Regions from separate parts of the Streptomyces sp. NPDC001135 genome, predicted to be linked through region 2. Evidence: riboswitches for the same ligand, from Rfam matches in the RefSeq annotation. Region 2 holds a riboswitch; the other holds the start of a gene.

Region 1 (4,406 bases), on a different contig from region 2:
GGCGTGCGGGTTGAGCCAGAGGCCGTACTGGTCCGGATAGAGGGTGCGGGCCACGTCGAGTCCGTCGACGACCTCGTACGACCGGTTCCAGCCGCTGACCGAGAGCTCCTGGGCGGAGGTGACACAGGGGGCGTACTGGAAGCCGTCGACCTCCATGTTTCCGTACTGGGCGTCCGGGGAGCCGGCCTGGCCGTGCCACAGGAGCATCCAGATCTGACCGGAGGAGGGGGTGGCGAGGGCACGGAGCAGGGCCTCGTAGGCGTCGTAGCGTCCGGGCGTGACCTGGCGCAGCATGTGCTCGACGCTGCCGCTGTGGCTCGCGCTCACCTGTCGTGCCCTTCTCTTCTTTGTGCCCCGCGTGTGGAGACAGCTTAAGCGCCCACGGGGGTGCCGCCTTGGGTACGTGCGCGGGTGCGGGTGCGTGGGGGGCTTGTCGCGCAGTCCCCCGCGCCCCTGAGGTCCGCTGCTCCCTGCCCGCTGATCAGTGACCGTACTGATAGAAGGGGCGGACGTTCGACTTGAGCCAGCCGGCCACCGGGTCGTCGGTCACGTCCAGGAGGACCAGGTTGACCGGCCACTTGACCGGGACTTTGCCGAGGGCTCGGCCCAGGGCCTGCAGGGGGAGGGCGCGCAGGTCGCCCTCCCACTGGGAGAGTTCGACGCCGACGAACATCACCGGGTCGTCCGTCTCTATGGCGGCCAGGCAGCGGCGGGCGGTGAGGACCACGCCGGTCTCGGCGAACTCGGCGGACGCGGTGGAGAGGAAGTCGACCGGGTCGTCCTGCCAGTCGGGTTCGAAGAGGCGGACCCGGCCGCCGGTGCCGGGGCCGTCGAGCGGGGTGCGGCCGGTCCGGCACAGCTCGGCCACCGCCTCGGGCGGGAGCGGGATGCCGACCAGGGCGTCGGGGTTCACGGCGATGCCGACCTGCGCGGGCAGACCACGGGCGAACTCCACGGCGGGGGCGATGGTGTACGACATGTGGGAGCCCGCCGCCTGGCGCAGCTGTTCCTCGGAGCTGAACACCGGGACGTACACCTGACCGCCGATGTCCAGCGTGGGCAGGTCCAGCGGGCCGCTGTCGGGGCCGCCGCCGCCCGGCAGCGGGATCCACAGGAGACTGCGGCCCAGGACCTCGATGATCCGGCCGGCCGCGGCGGGTATGCCGAGGGAGGCCGAGAGCACCTCCTCCAGCTCGTTGCCGGGCCAGCCGCCGTGCGGCTGGGGGTGCGCCTGTGCCGGGAAGTCCGCGGGAATGTCCGCCGGGAAGTCCATCTGCCTACCGCCTGCTGGAAACCACTGCTGTGACCAAGAAGGCTAGCGGGTGGCGGTGACAGTCCCTCACCCTGTGCACGTCGTCCCCCTCCTTTGGTGCATGCGAGGTCATCCGGTGAACGCGATCCGCCGCAGGGTGTCCGCCGCCGCGCGGTCCAGCAGCACCGCGGAACCGCAGCCCGCGGGCGGCTCGCCCCGCTCGACCGCGTCGAGCAGCCGGGCGGTCGTACGGCGGTGGCGGCGGAAGGCGTACCGGGAGACGCCCCGGCCGCGGGACCGCTGGCCCTCGCGGGCGGTACCGGGCGCGACGTCGAGCAGGAGCAGATGGAGGGTGCCGCCGCGGCGGCGCGCCTCGCGGGCGAGCCAGGCGCGCACCCAGGGCTGGGTGCCGCAGTCGTGGACGACCAGGCCCTCCCCGGTGCGCAGGGCGCGGCGCAGGCCGGCGTAGTGGGCGAGGCGGACCAGCGGGCGGTAGAGGGTGTACGGGAGCGCGCGGGGCAGTCGGGCAGCGAAGCGGTCGCGCATGTCCTGGGAGTCGATGCGGCGGCCGGCGACCGCGCGCCGTATCAGGGTGGACTTGCCGCTGCCGGGCAGGCCGGTGACCACCACCAGGTCCCCGGGGCCGAAGAACAGCGTGTGCGGGCCGCGGCCGGCGCGGTCGCGCAGGTCACGGACGACGGGGGCCGGGGCGGGACGCTGCCTCGGCACCGTGGTGCGGGTGGTGGCGGTGGCACACACCGCGGTCCTGTTCACCGTGGATCTTCCTCCCCTGTCGGCCCGGTAATGTCCGTTCCCGCTGCACGTAAAGAGAAGGTAATGAACGACGGTGGTGGAGAGGTCCGTGTCCTGCCACAGGTCGGTTACAAAAGCCGGCTCGCCGTGCAATGATGTGGCCGCCAACTGCATACCGGCCGCTTGAATCCGCGCGGGAGAGTCCCTGGCAGCACTGCCGCCGGGGCGCCGAAGGAGCAAGTCCCTCCCTTGAATCTCTCAGGCCCCGTTACCGCGCGGGCGAGGCACATCTGAAAAGCGGGCCGCTGCGACAGTGGCTCCACCCAAGGTGCAAGCCGTGATCGTCCCTGTGGCGGTCCTGGCGAACCTCTCAGGTTCCGATGACAGATGGGGAGGAACGTTCCTCGCCCGTCCTGCTTTCCTGGGAGACGACCGTCCGATGAGCAGTACCGAACCCCTTGAGCTGCGTCATACCGCGCTGGACGCGCTGCATCGCTCGCTCGGCGCGACCATGACCGACTTCGCCGGCTGGGACATGCCCCTGCGTTACGGCTCCGAGCGCGACGAGCACATCGCCGTACGCACGAAGGCGGGCCTCTTCGACCTCTCCCACATGGGCGAGATCACCGTCACCGGCGCCGAGGCCGCCGCCCTCCTCAACTACGCCCTGGTCGGCAACATCGCCTCCGTCGGCGTCGGCCGCGCCCGCTACACCATGATCTGCCGGGCCGACGGCGGCATCCTGGACGACCTGATCGTCTACCGGCTCGCCGAGACCGCGTACATGGTCGTCGCCAACGCCTCCAACGCCCAGGTGGTGCTGGACGCGCTGACCGAGCGCGCCGCCGGCTTCGACGCCGAGGTCCGTGACGACCGGGACGCGTACGCGCTGATCGCCGTCCAGGGCCCGGAGTCCCCCGGCATCCTGAAGTCCCTCACCGACGCCGACCTCGACGGCCTGAAGTACTACGCCGGCCTGCCCGGCACCGTCGCCGGCGTCCCGGCGCTGATCGCCCGCACCGGCTACACCGGCGAGGACGGCTTCGAGCTGTTCGTGAAGCCGGAGCACGCCGTGCAGCTGTGGCAGGCGCTGACCGAGGCCGGCGAGGGCGTCGGTCTGGTCCCCTGCGGCCTGTCCTGCCGGGACACGCTGCGCCTGGAGGCGGGCATGCCGCTGTACGGGCACGAGCTGACCACCGCGCTCACCCCCTTCGACGCCGGGCTCGGCCGGGTGGTGAAGTTCGAGAAGGAGGGCGACTTCGTGGGGCGCGCCGCGCTCGCCGAGGCCGCCGCCAGGGCCCAGGAGAACCCGCCGCGGGTCCTCGTCGGGCTGATCGCCGAGGGCCGGCGCGTGCCGCGCGCCGGGTACGCCGTCGTCGCGGACGGTCAGGTGATCGGCGAGATCACCTCCGGCGCCCCCTCCCCCACCCTGGGCAAGCCGGTCGCCATGGCCTACGTCGACGCGGCACACGCGGCCCCGGGCACCCCGGGCGTCGGCGTGGACATCCGGGGCAGCCACGAACCGTACGAGGTCGTGGCGCTGCCGTTCTACAAGCGCCAGAAGTAGACACTGGGCGCGGTCACCGTGTGACCCCGCGCACGTTTCCGCTGCTCACCAGCGGTTTCACTAGTCCCCCCTTCATCAGCACTCCCGCGCGTACAGGAGAATTCAGGCCATGAGCAACCCCCAGCAGCTGCGCTACAGCAAGGAGCACGAGTGGCTGTCGGCCGCCGAGGACGGCGTCTCGACGGTCGGCATCACCGAGTTCGCGGCCAACGCGCTCGGCGATGTGGTCTACGCCCAGCTCCCCGAGGTCGGCTCCACGGTGACCGCGGGCGAGACCTGCGGCGAGCTGGAGTCGACCAAGTCGGTCTCCGACCTGTACTCGCCGGTCACCGGTGAGATCACCGAGATCAACGAGGACGTCGTCAACGACCCGTCGCTGGTGAACTCGGCCCCCTTCGAGGGCGGCTGGCTGTTCAAGGTGCGCGTCACGGAGGAGCCGGCCGACCTGCTCTCCGCCGACGAGTACACCGCCCAGAACGCCGGCTGAGGAGTCGTAGCCGTATGACCGTCCTGAACACGTCCCTGCACGAGCTGGACCCGGAGATCGCCGCCGCGGTCGACGCCGAGCTCGTCCGCCAGCAGTCCACGCTGGAGATGATCGCCTCCGAGAACTTCGCGCCGCTCGCGGTGATGGAGGCGCAGGGCTCGGTGCTGACCAACAAGTACGCCGAGGGCTACCCGGGCCGCCGCTACTACGGCGGCTGCGAGCACGTCGACGTCGCCGAGCAGATCGCCATCGACCGGATCAAGGAGCTGTTCGGCGCCGAGTACGCCAACGTCCAGCCCCACTCCGGCGCCTCCGCCAACCAGGCGGCCCTGTTCGCGCTGGCCCAG
Region 2 (4,406 bases):
GACTACTGGGCCCGCACCGGCCTGGTCGAGCCGAGTGTGCGGCCCGCCTACGGGTCGGGCACCCAGCGGCTGTACAGCTTCCGGGACGTGGTCGTCCTGAAGATCGTGAAGCGGTTCCTGGACACCGGGGTCTCGCTGCAGAACATCCGCGCGGCCGTGCAGCACCTCAGGGAACGCGGTTTCCGTGACCTGGAGCGGATGACCCTGATGAGCGATGGCGCCACGGTCTACGAGTGCACCTCGCCGGATGAGGTCCACGCCCTGCTCCAGGGCGGCCAGGGCATCTTCGGGATCGCCGTCGGCGTGGTGTGGCGCGACGTGGAAAGCGCGCTCTCCCAGCTGCACGGCGAGCGCATCGACACGGGCGAGACCCTCGTCGGGCACAACCCCGCGGACGAACTGGCACGGCGCCGCAACCGGGCGGTGTGACACCGGTCCCTTGGGGGCCGGGCATTGTCAGTGCCGTGGTGCAGCATCGGAGGTGTGAGAAACGCGCCCACGATCCTGCATCTCGACATGGATGCCTTCTACGCCTCGGTCGAGCAGGCATCCAAACCGAGCCTGCGCGGGAAGGCGGTCGTCGTGGGCGGCCTCGGACCACGCGGGGTGGTGGCCACCGCGTCGTACGAGGCGCGGGTCTTCGGGGTCCACTCGGCGATGCCCATGGCCCAGGCCCGCCGGCTGGCACCCAACGCCGCCTATCTGGTGCCGCGCTTCACCCTGTACCGGGCGGTCAGCGAGCAGGTGATGGCGCTGCTGCGGGAGCTGTCACCGCTGGTGGAGCCGCTCAGTCTCGACGAGGCGTTCGTGGACCTGGAGGCCGGGGGGACGGCCTGGGACGAGGAGTCGGCGAGGCTGACGGGGATCAGGCTCCGCGCGGACATCCGGGCGGTCACCGGGCTCACCGGATCGGTCGGGCTCGCCGCCTCCAAGATGCTCGCCAAGATCGCCTCCGAGCAGGCCAAGCCGGACGGTCTGGTGCTCATCGAGCCGGGGTCCGAGCGGGCCCTGCTGGGGCCCATGCCGGTGCGGACCCTGCCCGGGGTCGGGCCGGCCACCGGCGACCATCTGCGCAGAGCCGGGATCACCACGGTCGAGGAACTGGCGGAGGCGGGCGAGGACGAGCTGGTCCGGCTGCTCGGCAAGGCCCACGGGCAGGCGCTGTACGCCATGGCTCTGGCCCATGACGAGCGGCCCGTGGTGGCCGAGCGCGAGGCGAAGTCGGTGTCGGTCGAGGACACGTACGACGTGGACATCCACGACCGGCTGCGGATCGGGCTCGAGGTGCAGCGGCTCGCCGACCGGTGTGTGGGGCGGCTGCGTGGGGCAGGCCTGTCGGGGCGGACCATCGTGCTGAAGGTGCGGCGGTACGACTTCTCGACACTGACCAGGTCGGAGACGCTCAGGGGGCCGACGGACGATCCCGCGGTGGTGCGGGAGTCGGCCGCGCGGTTGCTGGACTCCGTGGACACCACGGGCGGGGTACGGCTGCTCGGCGTGGGTGTTTCCGGGCTCGCCGACTACACGCAGGAGGACCTGTTCGCGCAGGCGTTGCCCTCGCGGGCGGCGGAGACACCGGAGGAGGTCGTGGCTGAGGCCGTCGAGGAGCAGCCGCAGCCGGTCGAACGGCACTGGCGCGCCGGGCAGGACGTGCGGCATGCCGAGTACGGGCCCGGATGGGTGCAGGGGAGTGGGCTGGGGCGGGTGACCGTGCGGTTCGAGACGCCGCAGTCCCCTCCGGGGAGGGTGCGAACGTTCTTTGTCGAGGATCCTGCGCTGGAGTCCGCTGATCCGTTGCCCTTGGTTCCGGATGTTGCCCGCCCACCCGCCTGTCCCGGTCAGTCGAGCACTGGCCGACACGGGGCTCCGCCCCGCATCCCGGAGAGGAGTGAGGAGCCCCGGGCCACGGAGGACGATCAGGTCTCCTCCGAACCCGCCAGCTTGCCGAAGTCGTGGTCCGGGACGGACGGAGGCGGTGCCACGTCCAGGCCGTAGTGGTGGTAGAGCTGGAGTTCCTGTTCGGGGGAGAGATGGCGGCCCACGCCGAAGTCGGGGGCGTCCTTGATCAGGGCACGGTCGAAGGGGACGTGGAGGGAGCCTTCGATCAGTTCGCTGGGCTCCAGGGGGACGAAGGCGTCACGGGAGAACAGGCCGGTGCGTATGGCCGCCCACTCGGGCACGCCGGTCGCGTCGTCGAGGTAGACCTCGTCGATGGTGCCGATCTTGGTCCCATTGCGGTCGAACGCCTTGCGGCCGATCAGGTTGCGCGGATCGATCTCGGTCTGCACGGTCCCTCTCCCTCCTCTTGGTCGCAACTCATCCGTAAGCACTACAAAAGAGCACATTCAGGGAGGCGGCCACTCGAAGGCTCGGGCGTTGACCTCGCTGGTAGGCTGACAGCGGCTGCTGACCCCGTGCGGGAGAGTCCTCCGACCACCTCGGAGGCGCCGAAGGAGCAAATCCTCCCCGGAATCTCTCAGGCTCACGAACCGCACGGACGAGGTCACTCTGGAAAGCAGAGCGGGTGTCGACGGCTTCCGCTCTCACCGACGGTGAAAGCCGGGGCTCTCGGGCACCCGGTGAAGCTCTCAGGTTGAGATGACAGAGGGGGAGGCCGTCGGGGCACCCGCGCCGTGGTGCCCCTCAAAGGTCGCGTCAGACCAGGAGGCCTCCGCAATGACCGCCCACCGCATTCCGCTCTCGGAGCTCGAAGCGGGCATCCCCTTCGAGCAGCGCCACATCGGGCCCGACCAGGAGGCGTGGGCCAAGATGCTCGCGCACGTCGGCTACGGCTCGCTGGACGAGCTGACCGCCGCCGCGGTCCCGGATGTGATCAAGAACGCCGACGCCCTCGACCTGCCCGGCGCCCGCACGGAGGCCGAGGTCCTCGCCGAGCTGCGCTCGCTCGCCGACCGCAACCAGGTCCTCGACTCCATGATCGGCCTGGGCTACTACGGCACCTTCACCCCGCCGGTCATCCTGCGCAACGTCATGGAGAACCCGGCCTGGTACACCGCGTACACCCCGTACCAGCCGGAGATCTCGCAGGGCCGGCTCGAGGCCCTGCTGAACTTCCAGACCGTGGTCGCCGACCTCACCGGTCTGCCCACCTCCGGTGCCTCCCTGCTCGACGAGGGCACGGCCGCCGCCGAGGCGATGGCGCTGTCGCGGCGCATGGGCAAGAACAAGAAGGGCCTGTTCCTGGTCGACGCGGACGCGCTGCCGCAGACCATCGCCGTCATCGAGACGCGCGCGGAGCCGACCGGTGTGGAGGTCGTCGTCGCCGACCTCAGCGAGGGCATTCCCGCCGAGGTCGCCGAGCGCGAGATCAACGGCGTGCTGATCCAGTACCCGGGCGCCTCCGGTGCCGTACGGGACATCAAGCCGGTCATCGACCAGGCGCACGAGCTGGGCGCCCTGGTCACCGTGGCCGCCGACCTGCTCGCGCTGACCCTGCTGACCTCGCCGGGCGAGCTGGGCGCGGACATTGCCGTCGGTACGACCCAGCGCTTCGGTGTGCCGATGGGCTTCGGCGGGCCGCACGCGGGCTACATGGCCGTGCACGAGAAGTTCGCGCGCAGCCTGCCCGGCCGCCTCGTGGGCGTGTCCGTCGACGCCGACGGCAACAAGGCCTACCGGCTCGCGCTGCAGACCCGTGAGCAGCACATCCGCCGGGAGAAGGCCACCAGCAACATCTGCACCGCGCAGGTGCTGCTCGCCGTGATGGCCGGCATGTACGCCGTCTACCACGGGCCGGAGGGTCTGAAGACCATCGCCCGGCGCACGCACCGGTACGCCACGATCCTCGCCGCGGGCCTGAAGGCCGGCGGTGTCGAGATCGTGCACGGCGCCTTCTTCGACACCCTCACCGCGCGCGTGCCCGGCAAGGCCGCCGAGGTCGTCGCCGCCGCCCGGGCGGGCGGCGTCAACCTGCGGCTCGTCGACGCCGACCACGTCTCCCTCGCCTGCGACGAGACGACCAAGCGGGCCCAGCTGGCCGCCGTGTTCTCCGCCTTCGGTGTCGAGGGCGACATCGAGGGCCTGGACGCGACCGCCGAGGAGACCCTCCCCGAGGCGCTGCTGCGCACCGACGCCTACCTGACCCACCCGGTCTTCCACCAGCACCGCTCCGAGACCGCGATGCTGCGCTACCTGCGCAAGCTGGCCGACCGCGACTACGCGCTCGACCGCGGCATGATCCCGCTGGGCTCCTGCACCATGAAGCTCAACGCGACCACGGAGATGGAACCGGTCACCTGGCCCGAGTTCGGCCAGCTGCACCCCTTCGTGCCGGCCGAGCAGGCCGAGGGCTACCTCACCCTCATCCGTGAGCTGGAGGAACGTCTCGCCGAGGTCACCGGCTACGACAAGGTCTCGCTGCAGCCGAACGCCGGTTCCCAGGGCGA

Evidence for each region. Region 2 has a riboswitch for glycine ahead of gcvP (aminomethyl-transferring glycine dehydrogenase). Riboswitches for the same ligand answer to the same signal wherever they lie in the genome.
Region 1: linked by a shared signal. The riboswitch ahead of gcvT (glycine cleavage system aminomethyltransferase GcvT) and the one ahead of gcvP (aminomethyl-transferring glycine dehydrogenase) in region 2 are both predicted to bind glycine.

What each region holds. Positions count from the first base shown of each region.
Region 1 covers NZ_JBSFKD010000031.1:26,677-31,082, reverse strand. Annotated here, with positions in the region: gene ACWC94_RS31115 (enhanced serine sensitivity protein SseB C-terminal domain-containing protein) at 1-294, opposite strand, end outside; gene ACWC94_RS31110 (enhanced serine sensitivity protein SseB) at 482-1,273, opposite strand; gene ACWC94_RS31105 (AAA family ATPase) at 1,382-2,026, opposite strand; glycine riboswitch at 2,190-2,289, shown strand; glycine riboswitch at 2,290-2,402, shown strand; gene gcvT (glycine cleavage system aminomethyltransferase GcvT) at 2,445-3,572, shown strand; gene gcvH (glycine cleavage system protein GcvH) at 3,682-4,059, shown strand; gene glyA (serine hydroxymethyltransferase) at 4,074-4,406, shown strand, end outside.
Region 2 covers NZ_JBSFKD010000033.1:8,471-12,876, forward strand. Annotated here, with positions in the region: gene ACWC94_RS32120 (MerR family transcriptional regulator) at 1-429, shown strand, start outside; gene ACWC94_RS32125 (DNA polymerase IV) at 484-1,995, shown strand; gene ACWC94_RS32130 (PRC-barrel domain-containing protein) at 1,917-2,288, opposite strand; glycine riboswitch at 2,408-2,502, shown strand; gene gcvP (aminomethyl-transferring glycine dehydrogenase) at 2,677-4,406, shown strand, end outside.